2 regions of the Sporomusa termitida genome follow, and region 2 is predicted to be linked to the other one. Evidence: a T-box and tRNA genes for the amino acid it is inferred to sense, from the RefSeq annotation. Region 2 holds a T-box; the other holds one or more tRNA genes.

Region 1 (12,348 bases), 2.3 Mb from region 2:
AGCAATTGCCGGCCACCCTGAAGCAAAAGTGAAATATGACAGGCTCCTACACCAGATTCAGCAGACTTATGATGAATTGGTGAGTCTCGGTATACATCAGGAAGATGCGCGCTATGTATTGGCGAATGCCACTGAAACCAAAATTGTTGTAACTATGAATGCCCGCTCGCTGCTGCATTTTTTTGAAAAACGGTGTTGTCAGCGGGCACAATGGGAAATACGCAACCTTGCCAATGTTATGCTGGCAGAAGTTAGGTCAGTTGCGCCCCGCCTGTTTGCCAAAGCCGGTCCAACCTGCGTAACCGGTGGTTATTGCCCGGAGGGGGCCCTGTCATGCGGCCGGCTGGCAGGAATTAAATCGCAAAAGTAGAACTCTTACCTAGTACACATATTCAACAAATTATGTGCAATTTTCGCTGGAGGTAATCGACAATGCGGCGTGTGCTTCTGGAGGGTGTCCAGGCAGGTATGCAGTTGGCTCAGCCCGTATACGGGCTAAATGGTCAGGTGGTTTTGAACAGCGGGGTTGAACTGACCGAGTATCATGTTTCTAAATTGTCCGAACTTGATATTAAGTATATCTACATTCAGGGGGAAGCGCTGCTTATCGACCCTGCTGATGAAGCAGCGCAAAGTGCCAGGAATGAGATTGTCCTGAACGCTCATGCGGCGCTGACTGAAGTAAGTGTTGGCAAGTATGTTCAGATGGGGACGGTCAAAGATAAGTTGCTGTCACTTTTAGACGAGTGTTGTATACACAAGGAGATCCAGCCTTTATTTACTGCCATGCAGATGTGCAACGACTATCTGTTTAAACATGCTGTTAATGGTTATTTCTTTGCCACAATGATGGGAATCAGCTGCGGCCTGGAGGGGCAGCGGTTACGGGATCTGGGCCTGGGGGCGCTGCTCCGGGATGTCGGTATGATAACTATTTCCCGTGATATCCTCAATAAGCCGGGCACGCTGACCCCGGAAGAGATGGCGATCGTAAAAAAACATACGGAGAAAGGCTATGAAATTCTGCAGCGTAACTCTGATATCAGCTTAGCGGCTGCCAACTGCGCATTGCAGCATCATGAGCGTTTTGACGGCAGCGGTTATCCCCGTGGCGCCAGTGACAGCTCCATTCATGAGTTTGCTCAGATTGTGGCCATTGCCGACGTATATTGTTCCATGACAGCGACGACCCCTTACCGGAAAGCATTGTCTGTCTATGATGCATTAGCCATTATTCAAAAAGCAGGCGGTACTTACTTCAATCCGGAGTATATTCAGCTGCTCGCTAAAAATGTCGCCCGCTATCCGATGGGGGCTGTAGTCCGGTTGAATAATAAAGCAACGGGGATTATTAAAGACTATGCCGACGAATGCAAGACTAAACCTATTATCAGTATAACTGCAAACGCCGCCGGCGAACGGGTAAGCCAAACTGTTACTATTGATATGACAGCCAACCCTGCATTGTATATTGCCGAGGTTTCTTAAATTAGCTTAATACGGCCGGCAATGGCGGTAGTGCACCTGTTATGGATGTTGAAACTATGAATCAAATCTGTGAATGACTAGAATGGACAACCGGCAGGATTATATTCTGCCGTTTTTTCATAATAATAAGAGACACAAACTTTTCCTTAAGGAGCGATATTGATGTCTAATGACGCAGAAATAATAGCTGGCCGTAATAGCGTTCTGGAAGCGCTGAAAGCCGGCCGGTCACTAAACAAAATTCTAATTGCCAAAGGGGAACGGCAGGGCTCAATCCGCGATATCATTGCTCAGGCCCGGGAACAGGGATTAGTTATACAAGAGACTGAGATTGTTAAGCTTGACCAACTGTCGGCTGGGGTGAGACATCAGGGGGTTGTTGCGCTGGCGGCGCCGGTTGCTTATGTGGAGATGGAGGATATTTTGGCAGCTGCCTATGGGAAAGATGAGCCGCCATTTTTGGTTCTTCTTGATGAATTGGCTGATCCTCACAATGTGGGGGCCATTTTACGCACTGCTGATGCAACCGGTGTTCATGGTGTACTTATCCCCAAACGACGCAGCTGTCCTCTTACGCAAACCGTAGCTAAAACCTCGGCCGGTGCAGTTGAGCATGTACCAGTGGCACGAATCGGCAATGTCTCCCAAACCCTTAAAGCCTTAAAAAAACAGGGCCTTTGGGTAGTAGGTGCCGATATGGACGGAACAAAAGACTATTATGACGCCGACCTTACCGGCCCTGTTGTTATTGTTGTCGGGAGTGAGGGCGAAGGCATGGGGCGGTTAACAAAAGAGGCCTGTGATTATATTGTGCGTATCCCCATGCGGGGCAAGATTGCATCTCTTAATGCATCGGTGGCATGCTCGCTGTTGCTGTACGAAGTCCTTAGACAAAGGGAGCTGAAAACAAAATGAAACACTGGATGGGGATCATTTTGGCAGTGGCCATCATATTAACCGGGATAGCCGCTTTTTGGCTGACCAGGCCGCTGTTTGCCCAGACAGTGTATAGCGGTGTAAGAGTGGCCAACATTGAAGTTGCCGGAAAATCCCGGGATGAAGTGGCGCAAATGCTATCAGTATGGCAAAAAGATCAGGTGGGCCGGCCTATTTTGCTAACTTATGGCAGTGCGACATTTCGTATTGAACCTGAGCATATTGATTATAGCATTGATGCCGAAGCAACAGCCGATGCTGCATGGCAGGTGGGGCGTGAAGGCTCCTGGTGGCAGCGTCTGAAAAAAATTAGCGACGTCCAGGTGGAGGGGTGGTCGACGCCCCTCAAAATCAGGTATAATGAGAATAAGCTTGACACAGTCCTGGAGCAGCTTCAGGAAAATATCAACAAACCGCCGCGCAATGCCACGCTCAGCCTGCATACCGGTGGTATTGTGTCTGAGGTCGAGGGGCAGGAGATTGATGTTGCCGCTCTGAAAAAATTAATGCTGTCGGCGGTTAACCGTTCTGAGACCAATACCATCATCCTGCCGGTAAAACCGGTCTATCCGGAAATTACGGCCGAAGAGCTTGCTAAAAATGGCATAAAAGAACTGGTTGCCGTGTATACAACTGTGTTTAACACCGAAGATGCCAACCGGACAGCTAATGTAAAATTGTCTGCCCAAAAGATAAATGGCAAACTGCTTTATCCCGGACAGGTCTTTTCCTACAACGATACTGTGGGCCCCAGAGAAAAATCACAGGGCTTTAAAGAGGCCATGGAGATTATTAATGGCGAATTTGTACCTGGAATCGGCGGTGGTGTATGTCAGGTTTCATCAACATTATATAACGCTGTACTGCTGGCCGGGCTTAACATTGTGGAACGTACCAACCATTCTAAGCCGCTTGCTTATGTTCCGCTGGGGCGGGATGCAACGGTTGCGTATAATACCCTGGATTTTAAATTTGCCAATAACAGCTCGGCGCCGGTAATGATTATGGCCGAAGCAGAAGGCAACAAACTGAATGTGGGGATATTCGGACAGCGTGCTCTTGATAAAAACATTGATATTGTGACAGTTGACCAGCAGGTGATTCAGCCGGCTACCATAAAAAAAGCCGACCCATCGTTGCCCCCGGGCGAAAACAAGGTTGAAAAACCGGGTAAACCCGGATACTCAGTAACTGTTATCCGGATTATCCGTGATAATAATGGGACAGAACTAAAACGCGAGGTACTATCGCGCGACAAGTATGCCCCTGACAATACCGTGATCAAAACCGGACCGGCCCCAAAACCGGTTCAGGCAGAAACAAAGAGGACTAAGGATACAGACAAACCGTTTGATGCCGGCAGTATGCAATAAGATTGGAGATCTTTTCTCGATGGACTTGTTAATCGTCGATGGTTATAACGTGATTAATGCCTGGCCGGAGTTGAGTATAATAAAAGACAGTTTAGAATATGCCCGGGCCAAACTTGTGGACATACTGAGTGAGTATGGTGCATATAAAGGATTTAAGACAATTATTGTGTTTGATGCCCATCTGGCTGCCGGCAAAGGTGCCAGCCAGATCCTGAATAGTGAATTGGAGGTGATTTACACCAAAGAAGGTGAAACGGCTGACAGCTGTATCGAGAAAATGGTATACTATCTTGTCCGCCAGGGAGAACGTGTTTATGTTGTCACCTCTGATTCGGCCGAGCAAATGTTTGTTCTGGGGGCGGGCGCGTTCCGGATTTCAGCCCGCGAACTAAGAAATGACGTTGCCAGCGCCAAAAAAGAGATTAAGGCAAACATTTCCCAGAAGGTATTTGCGCGGGACCGGCATGAGCTTGGCAGCCGTCTGGGACAGGATATTTTTAAGCGCCTTGAAGCGATGCGCAGAGATGGGCTTGACTAACTTTGCGCTTACAGGTATAATTTATTGTGATAAGACGTGAACTAATACCGTAGGCACTATCCCTTTAGTGCACTTTTATTTTTTTCACAATGACAAATGGCCGGTTTTTGCAGATAAAAGAAAATTGGTTTTGGCCATTATCGACAGCAAAATAAAAACTAGTGGGGGCGATGCGGGTTAATACTCAACGCGATCTGTATGGTTGTTTTGACAACTTAACTGATGAAGAAATAGTATTTGACGCCAAAGATAATGACAACACGGTCGCTCTGGAGTATTTGATTAATAAATATCGCAACTTTGTGCGGGCTAAAGCCAGATCGTATTTTTTAATCGGCGCTGAGCGTGAGGACATCATCCAGGAAGGCATGATTGGTTTATATAAGGCCATTCGCGATTTCCGCAATGATAAGCTGTCATCGTTTCGAGCTTTTGCGGAATTGTGTGTAACTCGGCAAATTATTACCGCCATTAAGACCGCCACTAGACAGAAGCATATTCCCTTGAATTCGTATGTTTCTTTAAATAAACCCATTTATGATGAAGATTCTGACCGGACGCTATTAGATGTGTTATCCGGCTCTAAAGTCACTGATCCGGAAGAACTGGTAATCAGCCGTGAAGAGTTTGTTGATATTGAAGAGAAAATGGGCGAGATTTTAAGCGATCTGGAGTGGAAGGTACTGATGTCATATCTTGATGGCAAGTCTTATCAAGAAATTGCCGTTGAACTTGACCGTCATGTCAAATCGATTGATAATGCTCTGCAAAGAGTAAAACGTAAACTGGAGCGATATCTGGAAAATCGCGGTGAAGACAGCGATATTCGGGGTATGTACAGAGGCCTAACCGGCCTGAATAAAGAGGTTCCGGCAGATCTAAACAACTACAGTGACAGCTATGATGACCAACGTAGTATAAAATGACACCATTAGCCGGTGTCATTTTTTCTTACTCCATCATAATACGATGCGATGCTGTGAACTAAGGGATAAGAAAAATCTTTACCCAACGGGCACAGACGGCTTCTGCCGGCGTCCCGAGGGACTTGGCACAAGCCAAGTCTAAGTCTACCAGAATTTATAAAAAAATTCTGTGGACATAAGAACGACTAAGGCTTCTGCCGTCGTCCTAAAGGACTTGGCACAAGCCAAGTCTTTTCTTATCATCCCAATATATAACGGAGGTGGTTGAGCATATGACAAAGCTGAATCAAATAAAAACGATAGCAATACTGACAGGTGGCGGTGATGCACCGGGGCTTAATGCTGTAATCCGGGCGGCTGTGAGAACGGCACTGGGCCGGGGACTTACTGTTTGGGGTATAAAAAATGGCTTTGGCGGCATGGTCGAAAATAAAATGATGCAACTGACAGATGAAAGTGTGGCCGGGATTCTGCCGCGCGGGGGGACGATACTGGGAACCACGAACCGTGATAATCCTTTTAACTATCCTCAGACACAGGCGGGGGCGGTTATTTATACAGATATGTCGGCCCGCGCTCTGAATAACCTGCGGCAGGCCGGGATTGAGGCGCTTATTGTTATCGGCGGTGATGGAACCATTAAGATTGCCGGGGAATTTCATCAGCTGGGTTTGCCGGTGGTCGCTGTTCCGAAAACTATTGACAATGACATACCGGTTACTGAGCGGACTTTCGGGTTTGACACCGCTGTTGGTGTGGCTACAGATGCTCTTGACCGGCTGCATACTACCGCCGAATCACATCACCGGGTTATGGTGCTTGAGGTGATGGGCAGATATGCCGGCTGGATTGCATTACATGCCGGCATGGCTGGCGGCGCTGACTGTATTTTAATTCCGGAAATACCTTTTAACACTGGCTCGGTTATTGCCAAGATTAAGGAACGTCAGCAGCGGGGCCGGCAGTTCAGTTTAATTGTTATTGCTGAGGGGGCTCATGCTTTGGGCGGGGAAATATCAATAGCGCGTATTGTCGAAGGCAGTCATGAAAAAGTGCGCTTGGGCGGCATCGGTGAAAAGCTGGCCAGAGAGATTGAGGAGCTTACAGGCATGGAGTCCCGCTGCACCGTACTGGGACATGTTCAGCGGGGCGGGACGCCAACCGCGTTTGACCGGGTGCTTTCAACACGTTACGGCGTAGCTGCTGCGCAAAGTGTGCTGGCGGGACATTTCGGTATTATGGTGTCTTTACAAAAAAACCGGATTATTCGTGTACCAATTGCTGACATTGCCGGTAAAGCCAATAATATTACGCCTGAAGACGAACTATTACTTGCCGGCCGGGCAATTGGTGTTTGTTTTGGTGATTAAGAAAACTGGGCCCGGGTTATAATAAGCCCTAAATAGCGAGGTTTTTGCAGCCGCGCAATGGAGGGCTACGATGGAAACATTGGGCATTACTCTATTTAGGGTTGTTGCCGGCATGGGGGTGCTGCTTGTCATCATGCTGGCCATCGGCCGCCGCCAGTTGGGTGAACTCAGTTCGTTTGATTTTCTGACATCAATTACTATTGGCGCAGTGGCAGGTGCACTTATTGTTGATCCCCGCATTGAACTGGCAAGCTCGCTGATTGCCTTATTGGCGCTGGGAGGAATGCAACTGGTCTTTGGCTGGTTAAGTATTAAAATTCGCCCGGTCAACCATAAACTTAACTTTAAACCGCTGGTGATGGTGCAAAACGGTCAAATCATCAAAGAAAGCCTGCGCAAGGTACATATGCCTGTGGAAACCCTGTTGCAGCTGCTGCGGGAAAGAGACGTTTTCGATATTACTGTCGTAGAACTTGCCGTGTTAGAGCCCCATGGCCGGCTAAGCGTGCTAAAGAAAGCGGAGCATTTGCCATTGACACCTTGTCAGGTTAATTTTAATGTTACCCCGAACAGTGTCCTGGTACCTGTAATCCTGGAGGGAAAGTTGCAGGAACGCGTACTGGCTGATATGGGATTATCACCACAGCAGATTGAAGAGTTTCGCTGCCAACATGTAAGCACCATTAACAATGTTTTCATTGCTTTCATGGACCAGGACAAACGGCTGCATGTAATTCATGATGATGCCCGGGAGTGCAATGTATTTTTACATTGATGCCCCGGGCTTTTCTTACGAAAATATTAAATTTTTTAGAATATGCAAGATATTTAACCGAAATGTGGTAAAATAGGAACATGTTTCAGGGAGGTAATTATGAAAAGTCAGCGTTTTAATTATTGTCCTAAATGCGGCGGCCAGGTCGGTTATCGTCAGGTGGGGGACCGTGAGCGCCTGGTCTGTGCCGCCTGTTCCTATACAATGTATGAGAATCCGATTGTGGGGGTTGCGGCAATTGTGCGGCAAAACGGGAAAATTTTGCTGGGCCGGCGGGCTGTAGCTGCCAGTTATCCCGGGTTATGGTGCATACCCTGCGGTTATGTGGAATATGATGAAGATATCCGGGCGGCGGTTAAACGGGAGTTCCAGGAGGAAACAGGCTTGTCTATCGAACCCGGTCAGGTTTACGCGGTTTTATCAAACTTTCATAATCCGGCTGTTCATACTGTCGGTGTCTGGTTTTTGGCCGAAGTTATTGGCGGCACCCTTGGACCGGGCGATGACTTAGACCAGGTGGCTTATTTTCCGCTGGACTCGGTGCCTGACCTTGCTTTTCCCACCGACAGGCAGGTAATCGGTTTGCTGCAGGCAGATCACAATAATAAGAAGAGGGAAGTGACCCAGTGAGTGACAATTTGATTGCGGTAATCATTGGTATTGTGGAAGGGTTGACAGAATTTTTACCGATTTCATCAACCGGGCACATGATTCTTGTTGGTTCCTTATTAGGCTTTGAAGGGGAAAAAGCCAGTGTATTTGAGGTGTTTATCCAACTAGGGGCTATTTTATCCGTGTTGATTTTATATAAAGACAAATTTTTGGCGATGCTTAGGCCCCCGGCCCTGAACAGTTTTGGCGGCAGCCTTACGGCTATGCATGTGTTGGCCGGCATTGTGCCGGTGATGGGGCTTGGCTATCTTTTGCATGAATTCATCAAGACCTATCTTTTTTCCCCTTACACAGTGATTATCGGTCTGATTGCCGGTGCTCTGCTCATGCTGACAGCTGAGAAATTCTCACGGCGCCCGGTCACCAATAATGTCGATCAGATGACAATAAAACAGGCTTTTTTTGTGGGTTTGTTTCAATTTTTATCCCTTTGGCCAGGCTTTTCGCGCTCTGGCTCAACCATTGCCGGTGGATTATTTTTAGGTATGAGCCGCAAAGCCGCAGCCGAGTTTTCTTTTATCATTGCCGTGCCGCTTATGCTGGTGGCCTGCATGTACGATTTAATGAAAATATGGAATCAGCTGAGCTTTGAGGACGTTACGATGTTCGCTATTGGCTTTATTGTCGCGTTTATTACCGCCTATGTATCCATTGTCTGGTTTTTGCGGTTTCTTAATAACTCCACCCTGGCTTCGTTTGCTTACTACCGGTTTGTTGTAGCCGGACTCTCTTATTACTATTTTTTTATAAAGTAAATCGCCGCGGATTCCTGGTATACGTGCGTAATAATAGATGCTAAGCTGATGAATTTATCTGTTGGAGGTTATGGCGCTTTGGATGTGAAATTAATTAATCCATTTTTAGAAGCAATAACAACAATCCTGCCGCAGCTCGGCTTTAAAGAAATCAACCGGCGCGGACTGTCGGTCAAGGAACAGCTATTGGCAAGCCAGGGGGTTACGGTAATGATCGGCATTACCAGAGGCGTTAAGGGAAATGTAGCCTATAATATGTCCGCTGATACCGCGAAGAAGGTTGCCTCAACCATTATGATGGGAATGCCTGTGCCGGAAATGGACGAGATGGCCCAGAGCGCCCTTTCGGAAATGGTTAATATGGTTACGGCCAATGCCGCCATAAATTTTGAAAAGCAGGGTCTGTCTGTGGATATTTCGCCTCCCAGCATTGTTGTTGGTAGTGAGTACACCGTACAGGTAAGCAATACTAAGTATTTGGCGCTTAGTTTACTGATCGATTCTGAGCCTATTGAGGTTAATGTTAGCCTTGGCGTATAGATAAAAAAATGCGGTTCATTTCAAACTTAGCCATGCGTCTTATCTGCCGAAGCTGGGAAGCCTATGGCCGGCAAAGACGGACAACGGCTAAATGTAAAAATTACTAGTAAAAAGATGTTGACACAGCATCATCGGTATTATATAATATGTTTTGTCACTAGACAGGGCTAACAAAAAAAAGATGCTGGCGTAGCTCAATTGGTAGAGCAGCTGACTTGTAATCAGCAGGTTGGGGGTTCAATTCCTCTCGCCAGCTCCATCCAAATTCGGAGGGATTCCCGAGTGGCTAAAGGGAGCAGACTGTAAATCTGCCGTCTTTGACTTCGGTGGTTCGAATCCACCTCCCTCCACCAATCACAATCTTAATAACATCGCGGGGTGGAGCAGTTGGTAGCTCGTCGGGCTCATAACCCGAAGGTCACAGGTTCAAGTCCTGTCCCCGCAACCAAAGTAATTCACGTGCTTTATAGGTTCTAACCTGAATTTATAAAGCACAGCTTTATAAAGAAACGAACTCTATTAACCCCACCATCTGCGACAAGCCAACTATCTGCCACGCAGCCGCAAACGGCTTAGTAGTGTCCAGATGCGAGGCGCACCGGAAAAGCGTGCAGCGCGGCGCACTGGGAAGTGCGTAAGCAAACGCTTTGAGGAGCAACGAAGCAGATGGGCGCTAATAAGTCGTTTGCGCTATTTGCTGGTGTAGCTCAGTCGGTAGAGCGTATCCTTGGTAAGGATAAGGCCACCGGTTCAATCCCGGTCACTAGCTCCATCCTAATATGGCGGCGTAGCTCAGTTGGCTAGAGCATTCGGTTCATACCCGAAGTGTCCGGGGTTCAAATCCCTGCGCCGCCACCATGTAAATATAAAAACCCTGCAGATATTTGCAGGGTTTTTATATTTATTGCTGGCGGCAGCAGGAATTTTGCTTATTAAATAGAATAATCTAGTTTTGTAAAATGATGTATACTGCTGATTATTTGTGTTAATACATAATATGATAAAGTTATAATTAAGGGGAGGTAACACTCGAAAATGGCTAAGAAAAAGTTTGAAAGAAACAAACCCCATGTTAACATTGGTACAATTGGTCACGTTGACCATGGCAAAACCTCGCTGACTGCCGCAATTACCATGACGCTGGCCAAACACGGCGGCGCCGAGTTCATGGCCTATGATCAAATCGATAAAGCACCGGAAGAAAGAGAACGCGGTATTACCATCAACACCGCCCACGTGGAATATGAAACTCCTGCCCGCCACTATGCGCATGTTGACTGCCCGGGCCATGCGGACTATGTTAAAAACATGATCACCGGGGCCGCCCAAATGGACGGCGCCATCCTGGTTGTATCGGCCGCTGACGGCCCGATGCCGCAGACCCGTGAACACATCCTGCTGTCCCGCCAGGTAGGCGTACCGGCCATGGTTGTGTTCCTGAACAAAGCGGATCTGGTTGATGACGCGGAGTTGATGGAACTGGTGGAAATGGAAGTGCGCGAACTGCTTTCCAGCTACGAATTCCCCGGTGACGACATTCCGGTAGTGAGCGGTTCGGCAGTAAAAGTACTTAACTGCGGCTGCGCCAAGCGCGAATGCGAATGGTGCGGCAAGATTCATGAACTGATGGACAAAGTTGACGGCTACATCCCGACGCCGGAACGGGCCACTGATAAACCGTTCCTGATGCCGGTGGAAGACGTATTTACCATTACCGGCCGGGGTACAGTAGCAACCGGCCGTGTAGAGCGGGGTGTAGTAAAAGTCAGTGATACCATCGAAATCGTAGGTATGACAGAAAAACCGAAATCAACCGTAGTAACGGGCGTAGAAATGTTCCGTAAGCTGCTGGATTCGGCCGTGGCCGGGGATAATATCGGTGCCCTGCTGCGTGGTGTTGACCGGAAAGAAATCGAACGGGGCCAGGTACTGGCAAAACCAGGTTCGATTAAACCGCACACCAAATTCAAATCGGAAGTATATGTACTGTCGAAAGAAGAAGGCGGCCGTCATACCCCGTTTTTTAACGGCTACCGTCCGCAGTTCTACTTCCGGACAACGGACGTAACCGGTGTTGTTACCCTGCCGGAAGGCGTGGAAATGGTAATGCCTGGCGACAACATTCAAATGGACATCGCCCTGATTACCCCGATCGCTATTGAAGAAGGCCTGCGTTTTGCAATCCGTGAAGGCGGCCGCACCGTTGGTGCCGGCGTTGTAACTGCGGTTGTTGAATAGTTAAAATATGTTATTTTATAGAAAAACTGTATATTTGAAGTTTTATATGATATAATAAATAGGCAGGGAAATAACCCTGCCTTATTTATTGACATGCCCGAACCTGTGGGCTATTGACATGCCGATATAATTATGATAAATTGTATTAGTGACATTTAAGAAAAACTATTAAATTATAGACTCACGGCGCTATATTTACTGGTAAGAGAGGTGTACAGGATGCGCAACGCGGTAACATTGGCCTGCACAGAATGCAAACAACGCAATTATCAGACCAATAAAAACAAGAAAAATGACCCGGATAGATTGGAGTTTAACAAATACTGCAAGTTTTGCAAGAAACAAACTCCGCACAAAGAAACAAAGTAACTGTAACAATTGCTTAAGTTTGCCACTATAAGTAGTGGTGTGGTCGATTGGTAGAGTAGCAATCTTTCAATCCCTTGCGGGGCTTAAGCATTGTTGCCTTTATCAAAATGCACGCACAGGATGTGAGAGAATGGCCGCCCAGGAAACAGCTGTCCAGACGAATACATCGCGCTGGAAGAAATTTTTACGGGAAGTAAAAGCTGAATTAAAAAAGGTAACGTGGCCGGGCAAATCAGAACTTATTTCCTATACGGGAATCGTATTTGTGACGGTTATTGTTGTTGCTGCTCTGATATGGGTAATTGATGCTTCGTTTACTCAGGTGTTAAAGGTGATCATGAAGTAGACTGGGGAGGTGGGGGACGTAT
Region 2 (12,348 bases):
TTTATAGTCACTGGTCGTGCCGGTCTTCCCGGCGGCAGGCCGCCCAAAGTAAGCACCGGTGCCTGTGCCGCTGGTCATTACTCCCCGCAGCATATCGGTAAGAAGATAGGCACTGCGCTCATTGATAACAACTTTCTCTTTCGGTGTGGACTGTTCGATTACTTTGCCAGTGCGATCGACAATTTTGATAATGGCTGTCGGTTCAACCCGGATACCATTATTGGCCAATACGCCATAGGCACTGGTAATTTCCAGGGGCGTAACACCACGGGTAAGACCGCCGAGCGACATAGCCAGATTGCGGTCATTGGTATTGCCTTTTAATACCAGGGTGGAAATACCCATTTGTTGCGCATAATATAAGGCTTTATCAATCCCTGTTTGTTGTGCCAGTTTTACTGTTACAATATTGAGCGATTGTTCCAGGGCGGACCGCAGGGTTACAGGACCGCGAAATTTTCGGTCATAGTTCACCGGCGACCAGCTGCCGAAGCTGATTGGACTGTCATCAATAATGCTGGCGGTGGTAAGACCGCTTTCAATCGCTGCTAAATACACAAAGGGCTTAAAGGCAGAACCAGGCTGGCGTTCCGCTAAGACCGCCCGGTTAAACTGGTCATTGCCGCGCCCGCCGACCATGGCTTTAATATGGCCGGTCTGGGGCTCGATTGCCACTAAGGCTCCCTGCGGCTGTTTGATACCGTTTTCGGTACGTTTGGTAGGGAGTTGGTTCATGGCCTGCTCAGCAGCAGCCTGCATTTCCAGGTCAAGGGTTGTATATACCTTAAGGCCGTCTTTATAAACGGCGTCAGCCCCATATTTATCAATGAGCTGCTGCATAATATAATCAGTAAAATAGGAAGCAGTTGACATGTTGGCAACCGAACGGGTAGCCAGCTTAATCTCCGTGGCTCGGGCTTTAGCCGCGGTTGCTGCGTCAATATAGCCATATTTAACCATTTGGTCGAGTACAATCGACTGGCGTTCTTTGGCGGCTTTCATATTGCTGGCGGGAGAATAATAGTTAGGGCTTTTGGGGATCCCGGCAATCATTGCACATTCGGCTAAATTCAGATCCTCAACATTTTTGCCAAAATATATCTGCGCAGCGGTTTGGACCCCATAAGCCCCCTGACCAAAATAAATTTGGTTCATATACATCTCTAATATCTCATTTTTGCTGTACTGGCGTTCGATCTGCAAAGACAAAAATGCTTCCTGGATTTTACGCTTAATTGTCTGTTCCTGTGAAAGCAGGGCATTTCTGGCTAGCTGCTGGGTGATTGTACTGCCGCCTTCAGATATACCTCTGTCAGCGAGGTTGGACCAGACTGCCCGCAAGATCCCCCGGGGATCAACACCGCTGTGCTGATAAAAACGGGTGTCCTCGGCCGAAATAAATGCATTTTGCAAGTGTTTAGGGATTTTATTGAGTGATACAGGTAACCGGTTTTCCACGGAATGGATTGTCGTTATCAGTTTGCCGTTGGCATCAAAAATCTGTGATGAAACAGCCGGACGTATTTCTCCTTGCAAAGTGGGCATGGTATGGATACTGGCTGTTAAAAAACCCAGGCCGGCGCCGGTCAGCATAACCAGGAAGACAACAACCGCCAGCACTGTAATTGTGCGTGTGGCTTTCCTGGGTTTGCGCCGGTTGGTTTCTTTGCTTTTATGGTCTTTATCTTGCATGGCTTTCTCCCCTTACAAATTCTTTATAAGTTCAATGTAGTGCAGTCAATCTAACCTGAATTTTCAAACCGGTCACGGTACTAGTACCGTGCGTCACCTAAAAATTTGGCTTAGATTGCGGTCTTTTTCCGCCCTGCTTCGTTGTCGGCGCCTTGCATATGTCCGATATGCGCGGCTTCTCCGCCTCGCAGGACAAAAAAATCCTCGCACTCTAATCGCAAATTCTAAGTGACGCACGGTACCAGGATTTGATTCGCTAATCATTATACCACAAAAAATTAGCATGCGGCTTAAAAAGTGCTAAAATAGATCCTTGCACATTGGTTGGATGACTAAAATTGACAACCCGGTTTTCTTCGGGTATAGTATATATAGTAAAATATATGCGCAATATGTGATGAATGGGAAAAGTAAGCTGAATGAGCCTCGCAGAGAGCCAGGGGATGGTGGAACCCGGCAGGTGAACCGGCTGAAATTACACCTATGAGCAGCAGGCTGAACATGGATAGTAGCTTGTCAGCTCTAAAACGGCAGAATAATGGCGAGGCTATTCTTCGCAAACCAAGGCGGCGCGGGCGGCATACCGGACGTATGCTGACTGCGGCCAACTAAGGGTTGCGGAAAATAGACCGTCAGTATTCACCGGATTAGGGCTGACAAGCTGCTCGCAGTAGGCTGGGCCGGACGCCACCGTTACAAGGCCTGATAGAAGTTTTTAACTTCGCTTGAGAGGCTGATATTTCAGCAACAAGGGTGGTACCACGGGTTGTTCCCCGTCCCTGACCAGGGACGGTTTTTTATTTTTACCGGATGAATCCGGGCAATGAAGGAGGAGTTGGCAATGTCTGTACTAAACACACTCAAAGAACGGGGATTTATCCAGCAGTTAACCCATGAAGAAGAAATCGGTGAACTATTGGCCAAGGAAAAAATCACCTTTTATATTGGCTTTGACCCCACGGCCGATAGTCTGCACGTCGGTCATTTCCTGGGCATGATGGTGATGGCCCATATGCAGCAGGCCGGTCACCGTCCCATTTGTCTGATCGGCGGTGGTACGGCGATGGTCGGAGATCCTTCCGGCAAAGCCGATATGCGGAAGATGATGACAACGGAAACGATTGCCCATAACGGTGAGCGCTTTAAAAAACAGATGCAGCGGTTTATCGATTTTTCTGATGACAAGGCTTTAATGGCAAATAACGCCGAATGGTTGTTAACCCTCAACTATGTGCAGTTTTTGCGGGATATTGGCGTGCATTTTTCCGTCAATCGCATGCTGACTGCCGAGTGTTTTAAACAGCGGCTGGATAAAGGCTTATCCTTCCTGGAGTTTAATTATATGTTAATGCAGGGCTATGACTTCCTGGAGCTTAACCGCCGCTTTGACTGTATTATGCAGATGGGCGGTGATGATCAGTGGTCCAACATCCTGGCGGGGGCGGATCTTATCAGGCGTAAGGAAGGCAAACTGGCCTATGGCCTGACTTTTACCCTGCTGACGACCAGTGACGGGCGCAAGATGGGCAAGACGGAAAAAGGAGCTCTCTGGCTGGATGCTGAGAAAACCTCACCCTATGATTTTTATCAGTACTGGCGTAACGTTGATGACGCCGATGTAGAAAAATGTCTCGCACTCCTTACCTTTTTACCGATGGCCGAGGTCCGGCGGCTGGGCGCTCTTAAGGACAAGGAAATTAATATTGCCAAGAAAACACTGGCCTTTGAGGTAACTAAGCTGATTCACGGTCAATATGAAGCCGAGAAAGCGCAACAGGCGGCGGAAGCCTTGTTTGGCGGCGCCGGCAAACTGGATAATGCCCCCACGGTGGCGGTAACGGCTGATACAATCGGGGCTAAGTTGCTGGATGTGCTTGTGAGTACCGGCATTATCCCTTCTAAAAGTGAGGGCCGCAGACTCATTCAGCAAGGTGGGCTTTATGTCGGCGATGCCAAGGTTGCCGATCCGGATTTTCTGCTTGCCGCCGGCCTGTTTGAAAATAACAGCCTGCTGGTTCGTAAAGGCAAGAAGAATTATCACCGGATTATTATTAAGTAACCTGACAGGAGAATAAAAACTGGGTCGCACCTGCGACCCAGTTTTATTTTCACCGCTTGCCTGCCAGCTGTTTTTTTACCTCCTCAAGGGTTGTGCCATCAACAGGAGCCATTTGTGCTTCCGCCATTGCCATCAGGTTTTTGACCATTTGTCCGCCGCTATGTCCGCCCATGGAGCCGCCGATTTTTCCAGCCTCACCGGTCGTCATGCTTTGCCGGCCGGCAGTGTCAATTTTTTCTTTAAACCCCAGTTCTTCGGCACTCTCAGTTTTCCTCTCATTTACAACACTTTTGCAGCTGGCGCTGGTTATTTCTGTATTCATTGTGTTGCCAAGGGTTTCATTGGCAACACTCATTTTTAACTTTTCTAAACGATCCATTGGCGATCGCCTCCCGGTATTTTTATTGGTAAGGCCGATAAAAGAGTCTTCACTAATTGGATACAATATAGTATTCCCGGTGATTTTATTATAATGTTTTGTAATATATGAGTAACTAATAACCAGCTTTGACCATATATATAATTAATAAACGAAGTAATGGTGGTTTAGAGGAGGGGGAGACATGCGGTTTTCAGTGCGGCGAAAGCGTACAATGCCACTCTTGCCACTAGTCATCATCGCCTTGGGGAGTGTATTATTGTTCTTTTTCTGGCAGATTGAAACTCACCTAAAGCCAACACTGATGGCGATTGCGGAAGCAAGAGCCACCTTTATCGCAACCTACGCGATTAACAATGTCATTAACAATGAAGTCAGTCTGACTGTTGATCCCAAGACGCTGGTAAACGTCACCCTTGATGAACATGGCCGGGTAGTGCTTATTCAACCGAATACGATGGAATTTAACAGGCTGGCAGCCGATACGACGATGAAAGTCCAGGATGGGCTGCGGGCAGTTAAGGAAGAGAAGATACGTATTCCGATTGGTCAGGTGTTTGGCAGTCAGATGCTGGCTAGTTGGGGTCCTAAAATTACCGTTACGATCATTCCTGTCGGTACGGTCCAGGTTAAAGTAATTGATAAGTTTGAGCAAGCCGGTATTAACCAAACCCGGCATATGGTTTACCTTGTTGCTACTACCCAGGTCCGTATTGTTGTGCCGCTGGTCAGTGAAAGCGTAAGTATTAATACGCAGGTGCCTATTGCCGAATACGTTGTTGTCGGGGAAGTTCCCAATACATATGTTCAGTTTCCATTTCCGTTAAACAGTGATATGTTGAATGGCAGTAATGGTGGTAATAATGCTAATTCCGGCCATTGAACCAGCGTAGTGTTGTGGACGGCAGTAGCGCGAGCCTGCTAAAAGCACATGTTGCATAACATGTGCTTTTAGCGTAGAATAGATAAGAGTAATTGTTTTGTGTTGATAGTGAAAAATTTCACATTATATTGAGGTGTAGTCATGTTAAAGCTGTCAATCTGCTTTGGAAGTGCCTGCCACTTGCGCGGGGCCTACAGTGTATTAAATGCTTTCAAAGCGTTAATTGATAAATACCAGGTGCAAAGTGAAATCGATATTGAGGGCAATTTTTGCCAGGGCCAGTGCACCGAAGGTGTTGTTATTAAGTTGAATGATGAAATTATTCATAATGTAGCCAAAGAAAAAGTGCATGACATATTTGTGGAAAAAGTGTTGGGAGGGAAACCTCATTAACACCATCCTCACCCATAAAGTGAATTGCCGGGATTGTTTCCGCTGTGTACGGTCTTGCCCGGTAAAAGCTATTGCTATTAATAAAGGTCATGCCCGTGTTATTGAAGAACGCTGTATACTTTGTGGCCGGTGTGTCCGGGAATGCCCGCAGCAGGCCAAACAAGTGGACAATCAACTGCAGCCCATGCTGGCAGCAATCAGCCAGGGAAAACGCGTTGTTGTGAGTTTGGCTCCTTCTTATATTGCTGCTTTTCCGGGACATACGCTATCCGGACTGGCTGAATGTTTACTCCAGGCCGGTGTTACCGCCGTGGCGGAAACGGCAGAAGCAGCCGACAAAATTTCCGAACTATATGGCACATACCTGCAAAACATCAAGCCTGGGGATAATACCCTGATTACTTCCTGCTGCCCGGTGGTTGTGAACATTATCGAGCAGTACTATCCGCTGTTAGTCACTAACCTTGCTCCGGTTATATCGCCAATGCTGGCCCACGCGAAGATGATTAGAAATCAGTATGGGCCGGACACTTTTGTTGTATTTGCCGGACCCTGTATTGCCAAAATGGCTGAGGGTTGCGAAGGTTCTCAGGCGGATGCTGTTATTACCTTTGAGCAATTAGAAGCATGGTTACAGGGCTTACCTGCTTATATTCATAAAGCTGTTTCGCCGGCAACGCCCTTATTGCCGCCAGGCACTCCCGGCCCGGGCCGGTACTTTCCGGTAAGCGGGGGAATACTGCGGCCATGGGTTGCGCCGGCGGACTGTGACGATATTATCGCAATCGATGGCCTTGAAAACTGCCTGGAAGTATTCGCGGCCCTGAGTAAGAGCGAGTTTACCCCCACGTTTATTGAAGCGATGGCTTGTACCGGCGGATGTGTGGGGGGGCCGGCCATGGGGGGGGGTCAGTTGCTGCCGGTTAAACGCAATAAGATCATTACTTATGCCAAAATGGCAATGGACACTGCCTGCCCATACCCGGCTGCCACCGGTACAATCGACCTGCGGCGCCAGTACCAGTCCCGACCTGTTAATGCCGTCACCCCTGCCGAAGACGAGATCAGGGACATTCTTAAACAAACAGGTAAATTTTCGGCAAAAGATGAAAAAAACTGTGGCGCCTGCGGGTATGACAGTTGCCGCGCCAAGGCTGTAGCTGTATTTCAGGGGCTGGCCGAATTAGAGATGTGTGTTCCCTATATGCGTTCTAAAGCCGAATCCTTTGCCAACATTATTGTGGAGAACTCCCTCAATGCCATCATTGCCGTTAATGAGAAAATGATTATTAAGGAATTTAATCCGGCAGTTAAACGAATGTTTGGTGCCGGTAAAGAAATTTTTAAAGGCATGAGCTTAACCGAGCTGTTTGACTGCTCGGATTTTATTGCCACGGCTCAATTTGGTCACAAGATTGTGGGCAAAAGGGTGGAATATTCCCAGTATGGCATCATTACCGAACAAATGATTATTCCGGTGCCTGAACATGGCCTGGTTATTGCCATCATTACCGACGTGACCGCCCATGAACAAAAAAGCCGGGAGCTGCAGCAAATGAAGCTTGAAACTGTGAGCAAAGCAACGGAGATTATTAATAAGCAGATGCAGGTCGCACAAGAGATTGCCGGTTTGCTGGGAGAAACTACAGCGGAAACAAAATCGGCGCTGTTGGAAATGATTATGTTAATTAAAAGCAAGGGTGACATGTAATGCAGCGGCTTCATGCCGAGGTCGGCTTAGCCCAATTATCTAAAGTCGGTGAAGAATTATGCGGTGATAATGTTGACATTGTCAGAACGCCGGCAGCAACAATTATCGTCATGTCCGACGGGCTTGGCAGCGGTGTCAAAGCCAATATCTTAGCTACCTTGACTACCAAAATTGCTACGGTTATGCTTAAACGCGGCATCCCCCTGGCGGATGTGGTAAACACGATTGCGGAAACACTGCCGGTATGCCGGCAGCGTAAGATTGCCTACTCGACCCTGCATATCATAAAAATTGCTCCGAACGGACAAGCAACGGTTGTCGAGTTTGACTGCCCCGAAACCTTTCTGGTACGTAATGGCAAGGTTCTTAAGTTCCCTACCCATGAGAAGCTGGTAAGCGGCAAGACGATCCGGGAAGGCGAGCTTTGGCTCCAGCCCCAGGATATATTAGTCGCTGTAACCGACGGTGTGCTTCATGCCGGCATTGGCGGCCTGCTCAAATTAGGCTGGGGCTGGAAGGGGGTAGCAGGCCAAATCGAAAGGGAATGTGATGAAACAAGTGATGCTGAAATCATCGGCCAACACCTGATAAATTGTTGTGAAGGCTACTATGTCGGCCGGCCTGGTGACGATTCAACCGCTTTAGTGATAAAAATGCGTTACCCCCAGCAATTGACGTTATTTACCGGACCGCCCGCCGATGCCGGGCGTGACGAAGAGTATGTCACGCGGCTGCTGGCCGAAACGGGAAAAAAAGTGGTCGCCGGCGGGACTACTGCTCAAATCGTCAGTAAAATAAGCAATTGTCCGCTTACGGTGGATTTGACCTGCCAGGACCCGCAGATTCCGCCCATCGGCTATATTGACGGGATCGATTTAGTGACAGAGGGTGTGCTGACGTTGCATGCCGCAGCTGACCGGTTGACAATGACGAAAAACCTGCGCAGTACCCATAAGAAAGATGGGGCTACCTTATTGGCCAAATTGCTGCTGGCGGCTGACAAAATTAAGATTTTTGCCGGTTTGGCCGTTAATCCGGCTCACCAGAATCCAGGTTTTCCGCTGCAGATGAATATCAAATCCCAGGTACTGAAAAAATTAAAAGCCGTATTAGAAGCTAAAGGCAAAGAGGTAGTCATTGAGTGGATTTAAAAATGAGCTTTGCCAATACCTGACTATTATGTTACAATATTGGCGATTCACATAGTCTGAGAGGAGTATTACAATGTCGGGACATTCAAAATGGGCCAATATAAAACACAAAAAAGGCAAAATGGATGCCGTTCGCGGCAAGGTTACTACCAAGATTGGCCGTGAAATTACGATTGCCGTAAGACTGGGCGGCTCTGACCCTACAGGTAACATGCGTTTAAAACTGGCGCTGCAAAAAGCAAAAGAAAACAATATTCCGAAAGAGAATATTCAACGGGCAATTCAAAAAGGCGCGGGAGCCCTTGAAGGCAGTAATTATGAAGAAATAAGCTATGAAGGCTATGGACCCGGCGGGGTTGCTATCATGGTTGAGGCCATGACTGACAATCGTAACCGGACGGCTGCCGATGTAAGACATCTGTTTGCGAAATTTGGCGGTAATCTTGGTGAGTCCGGGTGCGTTGCCTGGATGTTTAAACAAAAGGGGATATTTATTATTGAGCAGGACGGGCTTAATGAAGAAGAGTTGATGCTCCTGGCGCTGGATGCAGGGGCCGAGGATTTTGAGGCGGTTGACAGTCAGTTTGAAATAACGACAGCCCCTGATGATTTTGAAAAGGTGCAGGCAGCGTTAGAAGAAAATAATATAAAAACAGTGGTTGCCCGCATCACCATGGTGCCGGAAACGGCAACCAGTCTGGCCGGCGATGAGGCGGCAAAGATGATGAAGCTTCTGGATGCCCTTGAAGATCATGATGATCTTCAGGAAGTATATACCAACTTTGATATTCCTGAAGATATGGAAGATTAATTGAGCAGGCTGCAGCCTGCTTATTATTTTGACGTTTAAATTGCAGGCGGGTATAATTTTTGTATAATTTGGAAAAAATACTGGCAACACTAAAGAAAGGAGTGTTGTCTAAATGTCGTTTAAAAATTTATTTGACAAAATTTCCGCGCTTCGCCCTGCCAAGTGGCTTAGCAAACCGGTATGTCTCCGGCCGGTTGTGATTGGCGGCCTAATTTTATTATTATCTGGCATCGGTTATTATGTGTTCCAGGTAAATGATGGCGGCAGCCTGCTGGTTCCGCCCCCAGAGAGTGAAGTTGTAAAACAGGATGGAAAAATTAAAATTTCCGCTGCTACAGATATAATCCAAAAAATCACGTATACAAAATGCAATGACCAGGAAATCTTTAAAACGAAGCCGCCTGACAATTTAGTGGGTCTTAATTTCAACCAGGTGCAAAGAATCTATAATGGCTGGTCAATTGAGAAGTTTGATACCAAAGAGATTGAAATGTCGCTGAAGGTGGATAGCCTGTGCCGCGAACATGCCAATAATATGTTTATTGGCATCAAGGACGACAAAGTAACGGTTTTCTACGGTGTACCCGGTCCTAAAGCCATTGTTAAGGAAATGACTAAAATACCGGTTACGGCACTAATGCCGCAGGATGTCCAGGAATTACGGCAGGGCCTGGTGGTACAGTCCAAAGAGGAGTTATTAAAAACATTAGAAGGAATGCAGGCCCGATAAAGAGAGGGAAACCTCTCTTTTTGCTTTTTTTAACAGGATAATGACCAAAAGCTGTCGAATATAACGGAGAAAAAGGGGGCAGCAAATGATAGCATTAGGAATCGACCCCGGCACAGCGATCTGTGGTTATGGATTGGTCGAGGCACAAGGCAGCAGAATAAGAGCGCTTACCTATGGTGTTGTTGAAACTACGCCGGACATGGCGGGCGCGATGCGGCTGAAGAAAGTTCACCAGGAGATTGATCTGCTTATTAAGCAATATAACCCGGATATTATGGGTGTTGAGCAATTATTTATGAATAAGAATGTACGGACGGTCATGGCGGTGGGCCAGGCCCGGGGGGTTATCCTCCTGGCGGCAGCGCAAAATGCCCTGAAACTGGCCGAATACACACCCTTGCAGGTAAAACAGGCTGTTACCGGGTATGGAAAAGCGACTAAGGAACAAGTAATCTATATGACGCAGCGATTGTTGAATTTACCCGGCAAACCGCATCCGGATGATGCTGCCGACGCCCTGGCAGTGGCCATTTGCACGATCCACTGCGGGAATATAAACAGGATGAGGATAACAAATGATAGGTTATGTTAAAGGCATAGTTACTCATTTATTTGCCGATTATTGTTTTGTTGATGTCCAGGGGATTGGCTACCGGCTGTTTATTCCCCATTCAACCAGGCAAAAGCTGGTAACCGGCCAGCCGGCTACCTTATTTACTTATCTGAACGTACGGGAGGATGCATTAACCTTACATGGCTTTTACACGCAGGCAGAATATGAGCTATTCCTGCACCTGATTTCGGTATCCGGGATTGGACCCAAGGTGGCTGCCGGTGTTTTATCAGCGATTACACCGCCTAATTTCCAGGCTGCCATTAGTGCCAATAATGCGGCCATACTGACAAAATTACCTGGTATCGGTAAAAAGACGGCGGAACGGATCATCCTGGAATTAAAAGATAAAATGGGTATTGGTGCTGAGTTTAATGCCGGTTCTCCCGGGCAACAAACCACTGATCCGGCCCTGCAGGGGGATATCCTGCAGGAGACTGTCCAGGCACTGGCGGCCCTGGGCTACAGCCAGGCCGAAACAATCCCGGTTATTAAAAAGGTGTATGAACGGGAAGTAAGCACCCAGGCAGAGTTGTCGCTGGAGCATTTGCTCAGGCTTACATTAAAGGAATTTGGCCGGAGGTAACGTGGGAGGTATCAAGCTGGTGGAAGAACGTGTTATGGAGCCCGGCGAGCTGGAGGTTGACTCATGGCAGTATAGTCTGCGGCCCCGGCGCCTAGTCGAATATATTGGCCAGGATCAGGTAAAAAATAATCTCTCAATATTTGTTCAGGCCGCACTGGCCAGAGGCGAAGCGCTTGACCATGTATTGTTATACGGTCCGCCCGGCCTGGGGAAAACTACCCTGGCGGGCATCGTCGCCAACGAACTTGGCGTTAATTTCCGGATTACATCAGGTCCGGCGATTGAGCGCCCTGGTGACCTGGCTTCATTGCTAACCAATCTGGGCGAGAAGGATGTACTGTTTATTGACGAGATCCACCGCCTGTCCCGGGTGGTAGAAGAAGTTTTGTATTCAGCAATGGAAGATTATGCCCTTGACATTATTATTGGCAAAGGCCCGTCGGCCCGCTCCATTCGTCTGGATTTACCCAAATTTACGCTGATCGGGGCGACAACCAAAGCCGGCGCTCTGGCGGCACCGCTGCGTGACAGATTTGGGGTAATTTGTCGTCTGGAGTATTATAAAGCAGAGCATTTGGTATGTATCGTCAACAGAGCCGCTGAAATTCTTAAAGTAGACATTGAACCGCGGGGGGCGCAGGAGATTGCCCGGCGTTCACGCGGCACACCCCGCATTGCCAACCGTCTCCTGAAACGGGTACGTGATTTTGCCCAGGTAACCAGTAATGGCATCATCACCGATGCCCTGGCCGACAAAGCGCTGGAACTGTTAGAAGTAGATAAGCGCGGTCTCGATAAAACCGACCGAAACATGCTGGCCGCTATTATTAAAAAGTTTAACGGCGGGCCGGTTGGCCTGGATACCCTGGCTGCGGCCATTAGTGAGGAAACAGAGACGATTGAAGATGTATATGAACCGTTTTTGCTGCAAATGGGTTTTATTGCCAGGACGCCGCGGGGGCGGATAGCCACGCCGGCTGCCTATGCGCATCTCAATCTTGCCTATGATGAGAAAAATAATTCCCAGGAAAAATTGTGGTAGGTGACGAAAGGTTATGCGTATGCTGCTGCATGTTTGTTGCGGACCTTGTTCCGTATTTCCCCTACAGCATTTACAGGAAAAATACCCCGGCGGTCAGATAACCGGCTACTTTTACAACCCTAATATTCATCCGTACAAAGAGTTTGCCAGGCGTTTGGACACGCTCAAAAATTTTGCCGGCAAAATAGGTCTCGATAATCTGGTTATTGATGAAAGCTATCCACTGGAAGAGTTTTTGCGGCAGGCGCTGACGGCAGCGGCCGGCCGCTGCCGGTATTGTTATGACCTCAGGCTGCTG

The links. The T-box of region 2 lies ahead of tyrS (tyrosine--tRNA ligase). A T-box ahead of a tRNA ligase gene usually reads a tRNA of that ligase, here a tRNA-Tyr.
Region 1: it encodes a tRNA-Tyr, which carries the amino acid that the T-box ahead of tyrS (tyrosine--tRNA ligase) is inferred to sense. The anticodon was not compared.

What each region holds. Positions count from the first base shown of each region.
Region 1 covers NZ_CP036259.1:26,776-39,123, forward strand. Annotated here, with positions in the region: gene thyX (FAD-dependent thymidylate synthase) at 1-370, shown strand, start outside; gene SPTER_RS00135 (HD-GYP domain-containing protein) at 433-1,488, shown strand; gene rlmB (23S rRNA (guanosine(2251)-2'-O)-methyltransferase RlmB) at 1,651-2,403, shown strand; gene SPTER_RS00145 (VanW family protein) at 2,400-3,797, shown strand; gene SPTER_RS00150 (NYN domain-containing protein) at 3,817-4,335, shown strand; gene sigH (RNA polymerase sporulation sigma factor SigH) at 4,506-5,261, shown strand; gene SPTER_RS00160 (6-phosphofructokinase) at 5,534-6,631, shown strand; gene SPTER_RS00165 (DUF421 domain-containing protein) at 6,702-7,406, shown strand; gene SPTER_RS00170 (NUDIX hydrolase) at 7,506-8,036, shown strand; gene SPTER_RS00175 (undecaprenyl-diphosphate phosphatase) at 8,033-8,833, shown strand; gene SPTER_RS00180 (chemotaxis protein CheX) at 8,918-9,373, shown strand; tRNA gene SPTER_RS00185 (tRNA-Thr) at 9,557-9,632, shown strand; tRNA gene SPTER_RS00190 (tRNA-Tyr) at 9,642-9,726, shown strand; tRNA gene SPTER_RS00195 (tRNA-Met) at 9,746-9,821, shown strand; tRNA gene SPTER_RS00200 (tRNA-Thr) at 10,070-10,145, shown strand; tRNA gene SPTER_RS00205 (tRNA-Met) at 10,155-10,231, shown strand; gene tuf (elongation factor Tu) at 10,409-11,611, shown strand; gene rpmG (50S ribosomal protein L33) at 11,831-11,980, shown strand; gene secE (preprotein translocase subunit SecE) at 12,111-12,326, shown strand.
Region 2 covers NZ_CP036259.1:2,322,948-2,335,295, reverse strand. Annotated here, with positions in the region: gene SPTER_RS10870 (transglycosylase domain-containing protein) at 1-1,692, opposite strand, end outside; T-box leader at 2,081-2,476, shown strand; gene tyrS (tyrosine--tRNA ligase) at 2,534-3,751, shown strand; gene SPTER_RS10860 (small, acid-soluble spore protein, alpha/beta type) at 3,801-4,130, opposite strand; gene yunB (sporulation protein YunB) at 4,315-5,013, shown strand; gene SPTER_RS10850 ((2Fe-2S) ferredoxin domain-containing protein) at 5,155-5,406, shown strand; gene SPTER_RS10845 ([Fe-Fe] hydrogenase large subunit C-terminal domain-containing protein) at 5,363-7,117, shown strand; gene SPTER_RS10840 (SpoIIE family protein phosphatase) at 7,117-8,268, shown strand; gene SPTER_RS10835 (YebC/PmpR family DNA-binding transcriptional regulator) at 8,342-9,079, shown strand; gene SPTER_RS10830 (BofC C-terminal domain-containing protein) at 9,192-9,809, shown strand; gene ruvC (crossover junction endodeoxyribonuclease RuvC) at 9,895-10,401, shown strand; gene ruvA (Holliday junction branch migration protein RuvA) at 10,385-11,008, shown strand; gene ruvB (Holliday junction branch migration DNA helicase RuvB) at 11,043-12,050, shown strand; gene SPTER_RS10810 (epoxyqueuosine reductase QueH) at 12,064-12,348, shown strand, end outside.